3 regions of the Nocardioides sp. BE266 genome follow, and region 2 is predicted to be linked to each of the others. Evidence: predicted binding sites of a transcription regulator. Region 2 holds the regulator's gene; each other region holds the start of a gene.
The links. Region 2 encodes LexA, which represses DNA repair genes until DNA is damaged. Its sites were predicted from a motif close to TCGAACANNTGTTCGA; they were not measured.

Region 1 (6,165 bases), on a different contig from region 2:
GCGTCGAGGCCTGCACCGAGATCTGCTCGGCACGGGCCCGGTCGCCGGCCGCGACGGCCTGCCAGTAGGTGACCTTGAGCGCGACGTAGCGCTGGCGCAGGACCAGCGCCTCGGACTCGGTGGCCAGCCGTCGCTGCTGCTCCTCGAGGAGCTGCTGCTGGTCGGCCGCGGCCTGCGCGCCGAGCCGTGAGTTCGCCATGTACTGGCGCATGTCGTTGACCGACATCCCGGTCGCGGCGAGGCAGGACACCGCCATGAGCTGGTCGAGGTCGTCCTCGTCGTAGACCCGGTGCTTGCTGCTCGCACCACGGCTGATCGGGGTGATGACGCCGATCTGCTCGTAGTAGCGCAGCGTGCTGGCCGGCAGTCCGGTGAGGGCCGCCGCCTCCTTGATGGAGTAGCTGCGGGTGGCGTGGATGGTCACGTCATCGACCGTAGGAACTTCGAGCACTCGAAGTCAAAGGTCTGCTACGTCACACCCGGTCACTGGCCGTACGACAGCCGCAGGTCGGCCCACAGGATCTTGTTCAGCCGGAACCGCAGCCGGCCGAGCTCCCCGTCCGACGGCATCTCCTCCGGCGTCAGCAGGACGAACCGCAGCCGCGTGCCGCCGGCCTCGGGAGCCAGCTCGAAGTGGACCTCGTCGTCGGGACGGGTGGGCCACAGCGACGACCACACGAGTCGGCGATCCGCCTCCGCGGACAGGATCCTGGGCGCCACCTCGTCATCCACGAGGTCCAGCCACGGACGGGCGCCGGGACGCTCCGGCCGGGTCAGGGACTCGAAGACCACACCCGGCGGGGCCGGCAGGTTCCGGGCGCGGGCGGCGAGCTCGATCACCCGGACAGCATCGCCGGGCACGCCCGTGGGCACCACCGCGTTTGTCGGCCCGCCGCTACGCTCGGCGACGTGAGCATCCGCGACCGCATCGGCTCCGAGCTGTTCCGCAAGGTGGCCGGCCCGGACGGGCAGCGCCAGCGCGAACGCGTGCACGGCACCAGCGGCCCGCGGTGGTTCGAGGTGGGCTCGCCCATCTGCCGGGTCCACGGGGACGCGTCGATGTTCGTCGGCGGGATCCGCGCGATCATGCTGCAGTCGTTGCACCCGGCAGCGATGCAGGGCGTCGCCGACCACTCGGGCTACCGCGGCGACATGTGGGGCCGGCTGGCGCAGGTGTCGACCTACATCGCGATGACCACCTTCGGCACCGAGCGCGACGCGCTCCAGATCATCCGCGCCGTCCAGCGCGCGCACGAGTCCGTGACGGGCACGATGCCCGACGGGACCCCCTACACCGCCTCCGACCCCCACCTCCTGGGCTGGGTGCACGCCGCGGAGATCCACAGCTTCCTGCTCGCCCACGACCGGTTCGGGCACCGGCCCCTGGTCGGTGCGGAACGGGACGAGTACGTCGCCCAGACCTCCGTCGCGGCCGGCCACCTAGGGGTCGTCGACGCGCCGCAGACCGAGGACGAGCTGCGCGCCACGTTGGCGTCGTACGCACCCGAGCTGCGAGGGACGGACGCCGCGCGCGACGCGATCCGCTTCCTGGTGTGGCATCCCGACCTGCCGCTCGCGGCGCGGCCGGCCTACCTCTCGCTGGTCGGCGCGGCCGTGTCGCTGACGCCGGAGTCGGCCCGCCGCGAGCTCGGCCTCCCGCACCCGCCGGTCCTCGACGTCGCGCTCGACCGGACCGTCGGCCGGGCGCTGGGCAAGGTGTCGACGGGCGCGATCCGCTGGGCGATGGCCTCCGGCCACGAGCACGCCCGCGCACTGCGGGAGGCGGCGCGGGCATGAGCCACGTCGACCTCGAGCACCTGTGGCCGCTCCCCGACCACGGCGAGCTCCGCGACGAGCTGCTGTCCGCGTGGGACCGCGACGGCTACCACGACCTGACCCACCTGCGCGAGGTCCTCGAGCGCCTCGACGAGCTCGGCACCGACGACATCACCGTGGTGCTGGCGGCGTGGTTCCACGACGGGGTGTACGACGGCGCGGCCGACGACGAGGAGCGGTCCGCGCAGTGGGCCGAACGCGCCCTCCCGACGCCGTACGCCGACGAGGTGGCGCGGCTGGTGCGGATGACCGTCGACCACCGCCCGGCCGACGACGACCCTGCGGGGTGCGCCCTCAGCGACGCCGACCTGGGCATCCTGGCCGCCGAGCCCGAGCGCTACGCGGCCTACGTCGCCGGGGTGCGGGCCGACTTCGCCCACGTCGCCGACGAGGACTTCCGGGCGGGCCGGCTGTCTGTGCTGCAGGACCTCGCGTCGAAGCCGTCGCTCTTCCACTCAGCCCGAGCACGTGAGCTGTGGGAGGCGCGGGCGCGCGCCAACCTCGACCGCGAGATCGCGGAGCTCTCGCAGGGCTGAGTCAGCGGTCGGCGAGCTGGAGGTAGACCGTGAAGCGGTCGTGGCGGTAGCAGGTGCGCGAGACCTCGACGATGCGGCCGTCGGACACCGCACGACGCGAGTGGCGCAGGACCGGGTCGCCCTCGGCGATCTCGAGGATGGCGGCCTCCTCGGCGCTGGCGCGGTCGGCCGAGATCGAGTCCTCGACGGCCGTCGGGCGCAGCCCGCGGGAGCCGAGGGCTTCATAGAGGCTGGTCGGGGTGCCGTGCTGGAGGAAGCCCGGCAGCAGCACCTCGTTGAGGTAGGCGTCCTCGACGCACACGATCTCCTGGTCGGCGCGGCGCAGGCGGCGCCAGTGCAGGACCGGGTCACCGGGCGAGATGTCGAGGGCGCGCGCCACACCGGGGCCGGCCTGCTCGACGCGCGCGAGCAGCGTCTGCGACTCGGGCAGCATGCCGCGGCGACGGATCTCCTCGGTGAAGGAGGTGAGGCGCCCGGCCGTCTTCGGCGGCTGGGCGACGAAGGTGCCGCGCCCGGGGATCCGCTCGAGGAGACCCTCGGCGACGAGGGCGTCGAGCGCCTGACGTACAGTCATCCGGGCAACGCCGAAACGCGCGACGAGCTCCCGCTCGGACGGCGCGGCGGAGCCGGGCGGCTGGGCTTCGATGAGACCGCGGACGTGTTCGCGGACCTGGACGTGCTTCAGCGCCCGCTGACGCGGGACGACGAGGTCCACCGGTTCCATGCCACACAGGTTAGAACTGGGCTGGACCGGCGTCACTGAATTGACGGAGCCTGTGGTCATCCCTTGACGAATTCTTAATCTTCGAACGATTGTTCGAACTCAGGCGTATCATCGGTCCCGTGGACTTCCAGACGTCCCTCTTCGCCGACCCCGCCGTGGCCGCGACGACGCTCGCGCCGGAGCGCCGCGCGCTCTCGCGCGGCGCCTGGATCGACGTCCAGCGCAGCTGGTTGACCGACCCCGACGAGGTGTTCTCCGCCCTCGTCGAGCGGGTCCCGTGGCGCTCCGAGCGCCGCGAGATGTACGACGCCGTGGTCGACGTGCCACGCCTGGTGCACACCTACCTCGCCGACGACCCGCTCCCCAGCCCGGCGCTCGACCGGGCCCGCGCCGACCTCAGCGCCCACTACCTCCCCGAGCTCGGCGAGCCGTTCGTGACGGCCGGCTGCTGCTACTACCGCGACGGCCGCGACTCCGTCGCCTGGCACGGCGACACCATCGGCCGCGGCCGCTCGCAGGACACGATGGTGGCGATCGTCAGCGTCGGCGACCCCCGCCGGCTGCTGCTCCGGCCCCGCGGCGGCGGTGCGTCGATCGCGGTCACGATGGGCCACGGCGACCTGGTCGTGATGGGCGGCTCGTGCCAGCGCACGTGGGAGCACGCGGTGCCCAAGGTGGCGCACTCCGGGCCGCGGCTCTCGGTGCAGTTCCGTCCGGCCAACGTCTTCTGAGCTCCCTGGTCAGCGCGGCCCTGCTCGCGGCCCGCGTCGACCCCAGGTCGTACACGTGTCCGAGTTGTTGCCCTCCGACTGCGGTGGCGAGGGCGACATCGCGGACACGTGTACGGCGGTGGCGCGCGCAGCTACCGCTTGAGCAGGCGGCGGAGGAGTGCGAGCCCGAAGACGGCTGCCACCGCGTGCTTCCAGTAGGACTTCAGCACGACCGGCAGCACCGCGCTGCCCAAGTCGAGGGCCTCCTGCCGCGGAGGTGGGGGCGGAGGCGGCGGCGAGGGTGGCGCCGCCGCCGTCCGCGCGTCCGGGGATGGCGGTGAGCCGGCGGCCTCTGGCGCGGGGGACGCGGCTGCCGGCTCACCGCCCGACGGCTCCGCGGGTGGCGCGAGCCGAAGCTCCAGACAGGTCACGAACTGGCCGAGCAGCTTGTCGGAGACGTCCTGCATCACGCCCCGGCCGAACTGCGCCGGCTTGCCGGTGATGGCGAGGTCGGTCTCCACCGACACGTCGGTCGAGCCACCGGCGTCGGTCATCGACACCGTCACCTTCGCCCCGGCCGTACCGTTGCCCCGCTTGTCCTTGCCCTTGGCGTCGACGACGAACCGGTGCGCCTCGGGGTCCTTCTCCACGAAGGTGCCGGAGCCGTTGTACTGCAGGGCGATGGGGCCGAGCTTGACCTTCACCGAGCCCGAGAACGACTCGGCGTCAGCCTCGGTGACCTGGGCTCCCGGGAAGCACTCCGCGACGGATGCGATGTCGTTGAAGTGCGCCCAGGTCTCCTCGACGCCGATCGGGACGGTGAACTGGTGGCTCAGCTCCATCTAGGCGCCCGCCGCCTTCAGGACCGCGCGGCCGGTCAGCACGCGCGCGAGGTGCTGGCGGTAGTCGGCGGCACCGTTGAGGTCCGAGGGCGGGTTGGTGCCCTCGGACGCGAGGTCGGCCGCAGCCCGTACGCCGTCCTCGGTGGCCGTGGCGCCGGCGAGCGCGGCCTCGGTGGCGCTGGCCCGCAGCGGCGTGGAGCCCATGTTGGTCAGGCCCACCTTCGCCTCGTCGATCGAACCCTTGACCGTCGCCGCCACCGCGACGATCGGCCACTGGTGGGCGACCCGGACGAACTTCTCGTAGTGCGCGCCCCAGCCGGTGTGCTTGGGGATCCGCACCTCGGTGAGGATCTCGTCGTCGCCGATCGCGGTCTCGAAGAGGTCGACGAAGAAGTCCGCCGCGTCGACCGTCCTCGTCCCGCCTGCGCCGGCGATGACGAACTGCGCACCGAGCGCGAGCGCCGGGGCGCCGAGGTCGCCCGCCGGGTCGGCGTGCGCGAGCGCGCCGCCGAAGGTGCCGCGGTGCCGGATCTGCGAGTCGGCCACCTCGGCGGCGGCCTTGGAGACCAGCAGCGCGTGCTCCTGGACCAGCGCGTCGTCGCGGACGTCGTGGTGGGTGGTCATCGCGCCGATCACGATCGCGTCCCCGTCGTCGCGGATGCCCCGCAGCGAGGAGATGCCGCCGAGGTCGATGACGACCTCGGGGGCGTTGAGCCGCATCCGCAGGACCGGCAGCAGGCTCTGCCCGCCGGCCAGGATCTTCGCGTCGTCACCGTGCTCGCCGAGCGCGGCCAGCGCCTCCTCGACCGACGTGGGTGCGAGGTAGTCGAACTTCACCGGGATCACTGGCCCGCTCCTTCTGACTCGTCGAAGTGCGGCATCGCTGCTTCCGGCGTGGGTGCGTCCCCGTCGTTGGCATGGATCGCGCGCCAGACCCGCTCGGGGGTGCACGGCATCTGGATGTCGCTCACGCCGAGGTGTCGTACGGCGTCGACGACCGCGTTGACGACCGCCGGCGTGGAGGCGATGGTGCCCGCCTCGCCGACGCCCTTGGTGCCGAGCGTGTTGGTGGTGCAGACGCTCGGCTCATCGGTGTGGACCACGTCGAAGGAGATCGTGTCGGCGGCGGTCGGCAGCAGGTAGTCGACGAACGAGCCGCTCACGAGCGTTCCGGCCTCGTCGTGGACCGCCTCCTCCCAGAGCGCCTGCGCGATGCCCTGCACCAGCCCGCCGTGCACCTGACCGGCCACGATCAGCGGGTTGATGATGTTGCCGATGTCGTCGCAGCAGGTGTACTTCCGCATCTTCACCGCGCCGGTCTCGGTGTCGACCTCCATCGCGCACAGGTGCGTGCCGTGGGGGTAGTTGAAGTTCACGGGGTCGTAGGTCGCGTCGGCGTCGAGGCTGAGCTCCATGCCCTCCGGGTAGTCGTGGCCGGCGAAGGTCGCGGTCGCGAGCTCCTGGATGGCCTTGCCCTGGTCGGTGCCGCGGACGGTGAACGTGCCGTTGGCGTAGTC
Region 2 (6,165 bases):
CGCGACGTCAAGCGCATCCGATAGGTGACCGTGCCGCCCGGAAGGCGCTGCTCCTTTGCATTCGCAGACTCCTTGAAGACGGTGGGCGAGGATCGCACTCGAACGTCGAAGACTTTGCGCCCCTCAGCGCCGGACTGATCAACGATCCGAAGGATCGTCAGCCCATTCGTCTTCACGAACCCGCCAGCTCCGAATATGCCCTCAACGCGTTCCGCCACCGACATGCACGTCCTGCACTTCGAGGAGATCGAGGTGTATGCGCCGACATCTCCCGAGTTCTGCATGTCCCGGTCGACATCGACCCAGCGGCGAACAAAGTCCTCCGCGCTCTCCGCCTCCGGCGTCTCCAGCTCCGAGGGCGAAGGCGAGGACGACGAGCTCGTCGGGTCGGGCATCTTCGGCGTTGGCTCAGCTTCGTCGGTGCACCCCGCCAGGAGGAGGGGTACAGCGACAGCGAGCGCGAGTGCGCGGCGTACGTGCATGAGGTGCCTTCCCGAGAACAACGTCAGCACGGTGAAACTACCCATTCGGACAGGCGTGCAACCACCCCGAAGGCAAAGCCTGTGGACAACGATCGCGGGGGGTGGCGGCGGACGACATCGAAACGCCGGCTCGGGATGTCGTGTGCCGCCACCTTCGGCTGCCCCAGGCAATGTGCCGCCACCTGAACGGGTCTCGATACGCCCGCTCGTTCCTCGCGGGCTACTCGACCACCGACGTGAGCGGGCTACTCGACCACCTATGAGTGGGGTTTCGAGGCTCGCTGCGCTCGCGCCTCAACCACCGGAGACGCGCCGAGGGGCGGGCCCGCCCGGGCCCGCCCCTCGCCTTCCCCTTGGTCCATCAGCCGGGGTCGAAGCGACTGATGGAGGCCTCTGCGTCTTACTCGGTGATGACCGGGACGCGGAGCTTCTGGCCGGACTGGAGTCCGGCGGACTCGAGCGCGTTGAGGCGCTCGATCTGCTGCATCATCGACCGGACGTCGCCGTCGGTCGCGATGTCGCTGGCGATCCCCCACAGGGTGTCGCCGGGGGCGACCTGGACGATCTCGGTCGGGATCTGCTCGCCGGGCTGGTCGGTGCCGACGGCGCCGCCGGCGAGCATGAACGCGACGGTCAAGACCAGGAACAGCGAGGTCAGGAAGACCACGAGCCGGCCGCGTCGCGTCAGCCGCATGGTGGAACGCACGCGGGCGGGAGCGGGGGCGAAAGCGGGTGCAAGGCTGAGGGTGCTCATCGTGGCCTCCTGGGGAAGATCAGCCGGTCGGTTCTGTCGAGCGAATGTCTATGCGAGGCCACCGACAGTGGGTCGGTGTCGATCAGACGTTCGATCGAACATGTGTACGACGTTAGAGCACGTGTTCGAACGATGCAAGCACTGAGGCGAACAAATGTTCGAGGCGTGTCGCAGGTCCCCCCAGGACGGGACCAGCGGCCCTACAGCGGTCGGCGTACGCGGAGAAGGCTGGAGCCAGCGAGAGAAGGAGACAGCCATGTCGCGCAAGAAGGTCCTGGTCCTCGGGGGCAACTTCGGCGGGCTCACCGCCGCCATCTCGGTCAAGCACGCACTGCACGGCGACGTCGACGTCACCGTCGTGTCGTCCTCCGACGAGTTCCTCTTCACCCCGTCGCTCATCTGGGTGCCCTTCGGCAAACGGGTGCGCGAGGACATCACCTTCAAGGTCGGACCGACCTTCGAGCACCACGACGTCGAGTTCGTGCACGCCGAGGCGACCCGGATCGACCCGGTGGTGCGTCGCGTCGAGACCACAGCCGGCGCGCAGGAGTACGACTACCTCGTCATCGCCACCGGCTACCGCAACCGCTTCGACGTCATCCCCGGCCTCGGCCCCGACGGCAACGCGTTCACCATCACCACGATGGACGACGCCATCCACGCCGGCGAGGGCTGGCGCCGCTTCCGCGAGAAGCCCGGCGACATCGTCATCGGCGCGACCCAGGGCGCCGGGTGCTTCGGCGCGGCGTACGAGTTCCTCTTCAACACCAGCCACCAGCTCAAGAAGGCCGGCCTGAAGGACCGCGTGAAGCTGTCCTACGTCAGCGCCGAGCCGTTCCTCGGCCACTTCGGCATCGGCGGGCTCCCCCACGGCGAGACGTTGCTCGGGATGTTCCTCAAGAAGGAGGGCATCGACGCCGTCCTCGACACTGCGATGGACCACGTCGACGACGGCCGTCTCGTGCTCGCCGACGGACGCACCCTCGACTTCGGCTACGCCATGATCATCCCGCCGTTCTCCGGCCAGGAGGTCATCGCGAGGACGCCCGAGCTCGCCGACGCGAACGGCTTCGTGAAGGTGCGCGACACCTACCAGAGCGAGAAGTTCGACGACGTGTACGCCGTCGGGGTGGCCGCCGCGGTCGAGGTCCCGTGGCAGACGCCGACGCCGGTCGGCATCCCCAAGACGGGCTTCCCCACCGAGCAGCAGGCCCACGTCGCGGCCGACAACATCGCCGCCCAGATCCGCGGCGAGGCGCCGGGCGAGCACAAGGAGTTCGGCGACATCCCCGCGGTGTGCGTGATGGACGCGGGCAACAACGGCGTGATCATCCTCGCCGACAAGATGCTGCCGCCGCGCAAGCACGGCGTGCTCATCCCGGGTCCGCAGGCGCACGCGATGAAGCTCGGCTTCGAGAAGTACTTCCTCTGGAAGATGAAGCACGGCCAGGTGCGACTGCCCTGACCTCGGATCCCGGGCGCGGCTCAGCGCCTCTTCATCGCCCGGCGACCCTGGGCGGCGAAGAGGCCGGCGGCGTGCTGCATGACGCCGGGCGCGAGGGCCGAGCCACGGACGACTCCCCCGCGCCAGGTCGGCACGGCCCGCACCACGCGCCGTGAACCCACCAACGACACGGCGGCGGAGGCGACCTCGGAGACCGACAGGATCGGCCCGCCGGAGTACACCAGCTGGGAGCCGATCCCGGTGGGGTCCTGTGCGGCCAGCATCTCGGTGTCGGCGCCGTCGGGACAGAGCGCGTGCACCCGCACCCCGCGCGGCGCCTCGGCGTTGACCGAGGCCGAGAGGGAGACGACGCCGGCCTTGGTGGCGGCGTACACGCTGTAGCCCGGCACCGGCCCGAGTCCGGCGAGCGAGGCGATGTTGACGACGTCTCCCCCGCGCGGCCCGAAGGCGTCGAGGGCGGCGCGCGTCCCCCACATCGTGCCGAGCAGGTTGACCTCCACCAGGCGTCGTACCTGGTCGTCCGTCAACGACGCGAGGGTGCCGTCGTCGCCGACGCCGGCATTGTTGAACCATGCCGTCAGCACCCCGTGCTCCCCTGCGAGGGCGGCGACCGCGTGGTGCCCCTCGGGATCCCGTACGTCGTGCAGCACCCCCGCAGCGGCGCCGATGAGGTCCGCGGTCTCGATCGCCGCGGCTCCGTCGATGTCGCTCACCACGACCCGGTGGCCGCGCGCGACCATCAGCTCCGCGATGCCGCGACCGATCCCACGAGCCCCACCTGTCACCACGCACGAGGTCACTCCGGCTGTCGTCATGGAAGCGGAGGCTAGCGACACGCGGGTTCGAACAGGTGTTTGATCCGGAGGCCCGGTGCGGTCTACGGTGGCGGCACCGCCCTCACCAGGCGCGTACGCAGAATCAGACGCAGGACCAACGCAGCAGGAGGAGTCCGCACGATGGCCAAGCAGGACGACAAGAACGTCATCGAGATGCCCGACGGCCCCCCGGACGCGACCGGCCTGACCCCGCGCCAGCAGCGCGTGCTCGCCACGATCAAGGACTCGATCGAGTCCAAGGGCTACCCGCCGTCGATGCGCGAGATCGGCCAGGCCGTCGGCCTGACGTCGTCCTCGAGCGTCGCCCACCAGCTCCGCGTGCTCGAGAGCAAGGGCTTCCTCAAGCGCGACCCCAACCGCCCGCGCGCCCTCGAGGTGTTCCTGCCCGAGGTGATGGCCGCCCGCCGCTCGATCTCGCACGGCGAGGAGTCCAGCGTCGACGAGACCGGCATCGGCGACGTCGCCCCCACCGCGATCAACATCCCGGTCGTCGGCCGCATCGCCGCCGGTGGCCCCATCCTCGCCGAGCAGGACGTCACCGACGTCTTCCCGCTGCCCAAGCAGCTCGTCGGCGACGGCACGCTCTTCTTGCTCGAGGTCTCCGGTGACTCGATGGTCGACGCGGCCATCTGCAACGGCGACTACGTCGTGATCCGCCAGGAGCAGACGGCCGAGAACGGCCAGATCGTTGCCGCGATGATCGACGGTGAGGCCACCGTGAAGACCTTCCAGCGCAAGGACGGCCACGTCTGGCTGCTGCCGCACAACGCGGCCTACGACCCGATCCCCGGCGACAACGCCACGATCCTCGGCGTCGTGACGGCGGTGCTCCGCAGTCTCTGAGCACCCCGACCACCGATAGGGGTGGTGGGCCGTTGAAAGGTCCACCACCGAGGGACACGATGGCTGCATGAGCAACGTCGCCGAGTCCTACGACTACGTCATCGTCGGAGGGGGTGTCGCGGCGGCCAGCGCCGTGAAGGGCATCCGCTCCTCCGACGGATCCGGAACGATCGCCGTGCTGGGCTCCGAGCCCGACCCGCCGGTCTACCGGCCCGACCTCTCCAAGGACCTCTGGCTCAAGGACGACAAGGCGCTCGAGGACTCCTCGCTCGCCGGCGACCTCGAGTCCGACGACCACGTCGACCTCGTGCTCGACACGACCGTCACCGAGATCGACCCCGACGGCCACGTCGTACGCCTCGCGGACGGTAGCAGCGTCGGCTACGGCAAGCTGCTGCTCGCCGTCGGGGCCGAGCCGCGCGTCCTGGACGTCCCGGCCGGCCCGAAGATCATCTACTACCGCACCGCGGCCGACTACCAGCGGCTGCGCGCGGCCATCGACGCCGGCAGCCACGTCGTGATCGTGGGCGGCGGCTACATCGGCTCCGAGATCGCCTCCGCGCTCGTGCAGAACGACGTACAGGTCACGCTCGTGCTCGACCTGGAGGACGTGCAGGAGCAGATGTTCCCGCGCGCGCTCGCGGCCAGCCTGACCAAGGCCTTCACCGACCGCGGCGTCACGGTCGTCCACGGGACCGTCGCCGGCGGCGGGGAGACCGGCAGTGGCGTCCAGGTGATCCTCGACGACGGCACTGAGATCACCGCTGATGCGGCCGTCATCGGCGTCGGCGTCATCCCCCGCACCGGCCTGGCCGAGGCCGCCGGCATCGAGGTCCACCACGGCATCGTCGTCGACGACCACCTCCGCACCAGCGCGACCGATGTGTACGCCGCGGGCGACGTGGTGTCGTACCCCGACGCGCTCCTCGGGCGCCGCCGCGTCGAGCACGTGGACCACGCCGAGAAGTCCGGCGAGGCCGCCGGCAAGGCGATGGCCGGCGCCGACGAGGCCTACGACTACACGCCGTTCTTCTGGTCCGACATCCTCGACTACGGCTACGAGGCCGTCGGCGAGGTGACCAGCCGCAACGACATGGTCGAGTACTGGAAGGACGGCGAGCTCGGCACCGGCGTCGTCTACTACCTCAAGGCGGGCCAGGTCCGCGGCGTGCTGCTCTGGAACGTCTGGGACAGCGTCGACAAGGCCCGCGAGCTGATCAAGGAGACCGCCGACAAGCCGGTCGAGGACCTCGACTCGCTGCGGGGACGGATCCCCTTCGGCTGACCCGCGCCCGCTGGTTGAGCAGCGAGGCACGAGCGTGTCGAAACCAAGGGACCCTCCCGAGCACCTTGGTTTCGACACGGGCGCTGCGCGCCCTGCTCAACCAGCGGGGGGTTTCGACACGGGCGCTGCGCGCCCTGCTCAACCAGCGGTGGGTTTCGACACGGGCGCTGGGCGCCCTGCTCATCCCGCGGCTGAACACGCGGTAGCCTCGCGACGATGCCCGAGCACGCCGACGCAGTCCCGCCACCGGAGGTGTTCCGCACCCGTCCGGGCAACCGGCGCCGGCTGACCCAGGCGGCCGAGGCCGAGGTCGAGCGGCTGGCGCTCGCCGGCGAGGCGGCCGGCTGGCTCAGCCCGCTGGCGTACAACCTCTCGATCAGCCACAGCCACCGCTTCGTGTGGTTCCGGGTGGCCAAGGTCGCGACGCGGACGATCCGCCATCACTGCGAGACCCACGGCGTGAGCCTGGACGTCGACCACGCGATGCGGATCCGCTACCC
Region 3 (6,165 bases), on a different contig from region 2:
ACGGCGTGGCGGACGCGGTAGGTGTCCATCATCGAGACGCAGGCGCACCGCTCGCCGCCGAACCGGTCGAGGATCGCGCGGTAGACGTCCTCGCGGCGGGCCGACTCCACGTCGACGTCGATGTCGGGCAGCGAGGCCCGCAGCGGCGAGAGGAACCGCTCCATCAGCAGCCCGTGGCGGATCGGGTCGACGCCCGAGATGCCCAGCAGGTAGTTGACCAGGCTGCCGGCCCCCGACCCCCGTGCGGCCCTTCGCACGCCCATCTCCCCGATCAGGTCGGTGACGTCGGCGACGGTGAGGAAGTACGACGCGTAGCCCAGGGACCGGATGATCTCCAGCTCATCGTCGAGCCGGGTCCAGATCCGCATCCGCGGGGCCGAGCCGAAGCGCCCGCCGATCGCGGCCTCGCACCGGAGCCGGAGCGCGACGTCGGCCGACGGCGCTGCGGCGTCGGAGAGCTCGAACTCGGGGAAGTGCACCTCGCCGATGCCGAGGTCGGCGCGCACGTCGAGCGCGCAGCGGTCGGCGACGGCCCGGGTGCGGGCGACCAGCCGCGTGGCCTCGCGGTCGCTGTCGTGGGCGAGGCCGGCGAGGCGGCAGACCTCCTCGGCGACCTCGTGCATCTGCTTGCCCGACTTGAGGAAGCCCTCGGCGTTGCCCCGCGTGGTGCCGGGCCCGACGTCGCGCAGGCTGGCCGACCCGAGCGGGACCAGCCGCCGCGCCGCGTCGAGGACGTCGATGGTGGGAGCGTCGAGGCGGTCGGCGTAGCGCACCATGTTGGTCAGCACGGAGGTGAGGCCGGCCCGGTGGGCGACGCCGGCCATCCGTGCGGCGTGCGGCGAGGTGCCCGGACCCCAGTCGCCGGCCCGCCCGCCGAGCCGGTGGGACACGAGCTCGACGACGAGGTTGGCCCGCGGCACGAGCTCGAGCCAGGGGGCAATCGCAGCCAGGGCGAAGTCGTCGCGTCGCCGGGTCGCCGCAGCCCCGAGCTCGGAGGCCGGCCCCAGCAGCACCAGCACGTCGCCGCCGGCCAGGTGAGGGGCCAGCACGTCGAGGGTGGCGACCGGACGGCCGCGCTCCCCCGACAGGTGGACCGCCGACACCATCCGGCACAGCGCGGCCCAGCCCGCGCGCCCACTCGCGAGGAACGTGACCCGCGCGCTGCCGCCCTGCTGGAGCGACAGGTCGCGCACCGCCCCACCCCGCGCCGGCGTACGACGAGGGGCCGGGCGCGCGCCGCCCGGCCCGGCCATGGTCGGAGCGACGGCCAGGTCGACGCCGAGCACCGGCCGGATCCCCGCCCGAGCGGCGGCCCGGGCGAACTTCACCGCGCCGTAGGTGCCGTCGCGGTCGGTGAGGGCGAGCGTGTCCATCTCCTGCTCGGCGGCCCGCTCCACCAGGACGTGCGGGTGGGACGCGCCGTACTGCAACGAATAGCCGGAGGCGACGTGGAGGTGGACGAAGGGGTCGGGTGACACCCGCGGCCTCAGGCGACGCTGGCGTGGGGCACCAGGCCGAGCGCCTGCTCGACCACGGCGAGGAACCGGTCGGCGTCGCGCACCAGGTCGTCGGCCTCGCGCTCGGTGACTGCGCGGGTCGAGCCGGCCTCGGCGGCGGCCCGCTTGGCGGCACCGGCGGCGAAGAAGGTCGCCCACTCGGAGAGCTCCGGTGCGACCTCCGCGAGCAGGACCCACGCGTTCTTCTGGCGTCGTCCTCGTGGGGCGGGCCGGGCCCGCGCCGCGAGAAGGGCGGCCGCGGCGCACAGCGCGGCGACGTGGGCGCAGGCATAGCGGGTGGGCACGTCGCGCGCCGTGATCGACTCGCGGAGCGAGGTGGCCGAACGCTCGAGGTAGGAGTGGGCGGTGGCCGGCAGCGCGTGGGGGCTCATCAGGTCCACCTCAGTCCACGCAGCCCACGAGCTGCCAGCGCCCGTCGGTCCAGTCGAAGGAGAGGTCGAAGACGCCGTAGGACTCCTGCGCCTCGCTCGGGATCCCGCGACCGGCCTCGACCCGCCAGAGCTCACGCTCGGCGACGAGGTCGGCCGGCGCCGCCTGCTCCGAGGCCTCAGCCCCCGCGGACCGCGCGGTCTGCCACCACGGACCGGTCTCCACCCAGTGCGCGACCACCGCGCGCACCTTCCACAACCGCCCGCGCCACAGGAACTGGTCGGGGTCCTCGGTCTCGCCGCGTCGCACCTCGACGGGGTCGTCGTACTGCCTCATTGCGCCTCCTCGACACGTCCGTCGACCCCGGGGTCGACCCGGTGGTGATGGGGGTCGAGGTCACCGCCACCGGGTCGCATCGAACATCTGTTCGAACACCCAGAACGGTACTACCCCCCACCGACAGCCCGTCAAGCCGTTCGAGGAGGAATCGGCGAACTGTGGACGAAGGGTGGATCAGACCTGGCGGAGGTAGGCGCTGGTCTCGCGCTGCCACAGGAAGAACGAGAGGACCAGGCCCTCCACGATCACCAGGGCGGAGAGCACCACGAAGATCGTCGGGAGGTGCGAGTCGAGCGCGACCGCACCCACCAGCACGCCCACACCGGCCGTGGCCGTCAGCACGAAGCGCGCCCACCCGTGGCCGCCCATGAAGAACGAGCCGAGCACCATCGCCAGGAGCGCGAAGCCGACGAACGCCACGATCGAGAGCGCCACGAAGCCCGGCACGATCGGGCTCTCGCGCAGCTGGTCGATGCCGCCCTGCGCCAGGATCTCCTGCGCCGACGGGTTGCCCTCGGCCCACCCGAGGATGACGTCGTCACGCATCAGCCAGATGAGGAGCGTGATCACCCCCGAGGTCGCCACGATCAGGCCCAGCACTCGCATGCTGTTGACCACGGATCCGGGCACGTCGCGCGCCATGCAAAACTCCCTCGGGCTGGTCGGTCGTCGTCGCTAGGCTCACCATCATGTCGAGCGAGCACACGTCCATCACCTCATTTCGAGGCGAGCTCACCCGGCGCGGCGGCACGGGTGACGTGGTCATCCTGCCCGACAGCGCCCACACTGCGGCACTCGCCGCGGCGGCGCTGGGGTGTGAGGTCGGCGCCATCGCCAACAGCCTGCTCTTCGACAGCGACGGCGAGCCGGTCCTGATCCTCACCTCGGGTGCCCACCGGGTCGACACGAAAGCCACCGCGGAGCGCATGGGCGTGGGCCGCCTCAAGCGTGCCGACCCCGACTTCGTACGACGCCACACCGGCCAGGTCATCGGCGGCGTCTCCCCCATCGACCACCCCACCCCCATCCGCACCTGGATCGACCCGTGGCTGCGGCAGCACGAGGTGGTGTGGGCGGCGGCCGGCCACCCCGCGGCCGTCTTCTCCTCGACCTACGACGAGCTGGTCGCGATGACCGACGCGGTCGAGGTGCAGGTGGACTGATGGACGCGCTCGCACTCACCTTCTCCAGCGGCTGGGCCAGCGGCATCAACGCCTACCTCGTGGTGCTCGTGCTCGGCATCGCCGACCGGGTCGGCTCGTTCACCGACATCCCCGACGTGCTGGCCCGCTGGGACGTGCTGGCGGTGGCCGGATTCCTCTACGCGATGGAGTTCATCGCCGACAAGATCCCCTACATCGACTCGACCTGGGACGCGATCTCCACGGCGATCCGCCCGACGGCCGGGGCGGTCATCGGCGTGCTGCTCGCCGGTGACGCCGACTCGCTCGACCAGGCGGTGCTCGGCGTGGTCGGCGGCGGCACCGCGCTGCTCAGCCACCTGGCGAAGGCCGGCGGCCGCCTGGCCATCAATTCCTCGCCCGAGCCCGTGACCAACGTCGTGGCCAGCCTCAGCGAGGACGCCGCAGTGCTCGGCGTCGTGTGGTTCTCGCTCGAGCACCCGAGGGCTGCAGCCGCGATCGCCGCGGTCCTGCTGGTGCTGGGCCTCACCATGCTCTACGTCCTCGGCCGGGCGATCCGCCGCGGCTGGCGACGCTGGAAGAAGCGGGACCCAGTCCAGCAGGTCGCCTGACGCCCGCGCCCACCCTCTAGGGTTCCGACCGTGGCGCGGGTCGTGGTGGTGGGCGGTGGCTTCGGCGGCATGGCCGCGGCGGCCCGGCTCGCCAAGGTCGGCCACGAGGTGACCCTGCTCGAGCGGTCCGACCGCCTGGGCGGTGCGCTCACGACCGAGGAGCTCGACGGCTTCGCGTGGGACGCCGGACCGACGACCACGCTCCTGCCGGCCGTGATCCGCGACCTGTTCCGCAAGTCGGGCCGTCCGCTCGAGCGCGAGGTCGACCTCCAGCCCCTCGACCTCGTCCGCGAGCACCGCTTCGAGGACGGCACCTCGCTGCGCCTGCCCGGTGGCTCCCGGTCGGCACAGCTCGAGGCCGTCGACGCGCTCGCGCCCGGCCTCGGTCGGCAGTGGGTCGACCACGTGGCGTCGTACGGCGACACGTGGGAGCTGCTGCGCAAGGAGTGGTTCGAGCGGCCCTTCGACGACGACGTGGCGCCGCGCGAGCTCACCGACCTGCTCGGTCGCCGCGAGTCGCTCCACAAGCGGCTCCGGAAGGCGCTCACCGACGAGCGGCTGCGGCTGGTCGCCGGCCACCGACTGGTGATGGACGGCCACGACCTCCGCGACGTACCGGTCTTCGCCGGGGTCGACGCCTACCTCGAGCAGCGCTTCGGCGCCTGGACCGTGCCCGGCGGGCTTGCGGCCCTCGGCACGGCGATGGCCGAACGGCTGGAGCTGCGCGGCGTCACGGTGCTGACGGGCGCCGAGGCGCTCGACCTGGTCGTCGGCGACGCGGGCGTCGCCGCGGTCCGGACGGCTCAGGGCGAGGTCCCGGCGGACCGGGTGGTCGTGGCGATCGACCCGCGCCGCCTCCCTGCGCTGGCGTCGTACGTCAGGAGGACGATGCCGGCCATCCCGCCGGTCGTGTGCCACGTGGGGTTGGAGGGCGAGGTGCCCGAGATCCCGCACGAGGTCGTGCTGCACGGCGACCCGCTGCTGGTCGTGCGCACCGGCGGCCGCGCACCCGACAGCGGTGCGGCGTGGACCGTGCTCGGTCGCGGCCGGCTCGCCGAGGACCCGCTGCTGGCGCTCGCGCGCCGCGGGATCGACGTACGACGTCAGGTGGTCGCGCGCGTCGACCGCTCGCCGCGCGAGCTCGTCGAGCAGTGGGGCGGCTCGCCCCACGGGATGCTGTGGCAGGGCCCGCGCACCGCGCGCAGCCGGCTGGGTCCCCGGACGCCGGTGCCGGGCGTGCTGGCGGCGGGCGCCCATGCCACGACCGGCAGCGGCCTGCCGTTCGCGGGGCTCAGCGCGGCGCTGGTGGCCGAGCTGGTCGGACGGGCCTGATCAGGCCAGCTCCCACACGACCGTGACGGTCGTGGTCACGGTCGTCTCCCCCGGCTCGATCCCGCCGCCGGAGTCGCGCATCATCGCCATCTTGGGCATCGGGCCGGGTGCGTCCGCGCCGTCCTCGACGACCGACTGCACGGCGCCGAGGCCCGCGCCGGCCATCCGCGCGAGGGCGGCCGCCTTCTCGCGGGCGTCGTGGAAGGCCGCCTCGCGGGCCTTGCCGCCGGCACCGTGGTCCTCGGTGACCTCGAGGCCGACGCTGTCGACGGCCAGGCTGTCGCCGACCTCGCGGGCCAGCTCGCCGAGCATCGTGCCCGCCTCGGCGAGGTCGGTGCAGGCAATCGCGAACGCGTGGCGCGCCTCGTAGCCCTGCCTGCGCCCCTCGTGGTCGTGGAACGGCCACACCGAGATGCCCGTCGACGCGATGCGCCGGGTGTCGGTGTGGCGCCCGGCCACCTCGACCACCGTCGTCGCGCTGCCCGCCATGGCGTCGTACGCCTCCGCGACGCCGGCTCCGCGGGCGACCGCGGCGACGCGCACGACGGCGCTGTCGGGCGCGACCTTGGCGGTGCCGGTTCCGGTGACGGTGACGGTGCGCATGACGTCACCGTAGTGCGCGGCGGAAGCCCCCGCCTCAGACGCAGATGCGGAGGTTGTCGAAGATCTCGCGCGTCGCGCGGGAGCGGTTGAGCGTGTAGAAGTGCAGGCCCGGAGCGCCGGCGTCGAGGAGGTCGGCGCACAGCTCGGTCGCGATCGCGATCCCCTCCTCGCGCAGGCGGGCGGGGTCGTCGGCGTGGGGCGTGAGCCGGTCGTGGACCTCCTGCGGCAGGTGCCGGCGCGAGAGCTCGACCA

Region 1: the regulator LexA is predicted to act here: its motif matches at 3,178-3,193, upstream of J2X46_RS04050 (alpha-ketoglutarate-dependent dioxygenase AlkB).
Region 3: the regulator LexA is predicted to act here: its motif matches at 2,302-2,317, upstream of J2X46_RS14135 (DUF6504 family protein).

What each region holds. Positions count from the first base shown of each region.
Region 1 is NZ_JAURTI010000001.1:835,982-842,146, forward strand. Features, by position in the region: gene J2X46_RS04025 (MerR family transcriptional regulator) at 1-424, opposite strand, end outside; gene J2X46_RS04030 (hypothetical protein) at 484-840, opposite strand; gene J2X46_RS04035 (oxygenase MpaB family protein) at 910-1,797, shown strand; gene J2X46_RS04040 (hypothetical protein) at 1,794-2,372, shown strand; gene J2X46_RS04045 (GntR family transcriptional regulator) at 2,374-3,096, opposite strand; gene J2X46_RS04050 (alpha-ketoglutarate-dependent dioxygenase AlkB) at 3,216-3,827, shown strand; gene J2X46_RS04055 (SRPBCC family protein) at 3,959-4,648, opposite strand; gene J2X46_RS04060 (xanthine dehydrogenase family protein subunit M) at 4,649-5,494, opposite strand; gene J2X46_RS04065 (xanthine dehydrogenase family protein molybdopterin-binding subunit) at 5,491-6,165, opposite strand, start outside.
Region 2 is NZ_JAURTI010000002.1:366,758-372,922, reverse strand. Features, by position in the region: gene J2X46_RS06175 (hypothetical protein) at 1-512, opposite strand, end outside; gene J2X46_RS06170 (LysM peptidoglycan-binding domain-containing protein) at 883-1,236, opposite strand; gene J2X46_RS06165 (FAD-dependent oxidoreductase) at 1,493-2,701, shown strand; gene J2X46_RS06160 (SDR family oxidoreductase) at 2,722-3,516, opposite strand; gene lexA (transcriptional repressor LexA) at 3,658-4,380, shown strand; gene J2X46_RS06150 (FAD/NAD(P)-binding oxidoreductase) at 4,448-5,665, shown strand; gene J2X46_RS06145 (sulfotransferase family 2 domain-containing protein) at 5,882-6,165, shown strand, end outside.
Region 3 is NZ_JAURTI010000004.1:366,809-372,973, reverse strand. Features, by position in the region: gene J2X46_RS14145 (DNA polymerase III subunit alpha) at 1-1,478, opposite strand, end outside; gene J2X46_RS14140 (SAV_6107 family HEPN domain-containing protein) at 1,487-1,888, opposite strand; gene J2X46_RS14135 (DUF6504 family protein) at 1,899-2,222, opposite strand; gene J2X46_RS14130 (hypothetical protein) at 2,400-2,867, opposite strand; gene J2X46_RS14125 (YbaK/EbsC family protein) at 2,915-3,388, shown strand; gene J2X46_RS14120 (DUF4126 domain-containing protein) at 3,388-3,978, shown strand; gene J2X46_RS14115 (FAD-dependent oxidoreductase) at 4,009-5,310, shown strand; gene J2X46_RS14110 (SIMPL domain-containing protein) at 5,311-5,913, opposite strand; gene metF (methylenetetrahydrofolate reductase [NAD(P)H]) at 5,948-6,165, opposite strand, start outside.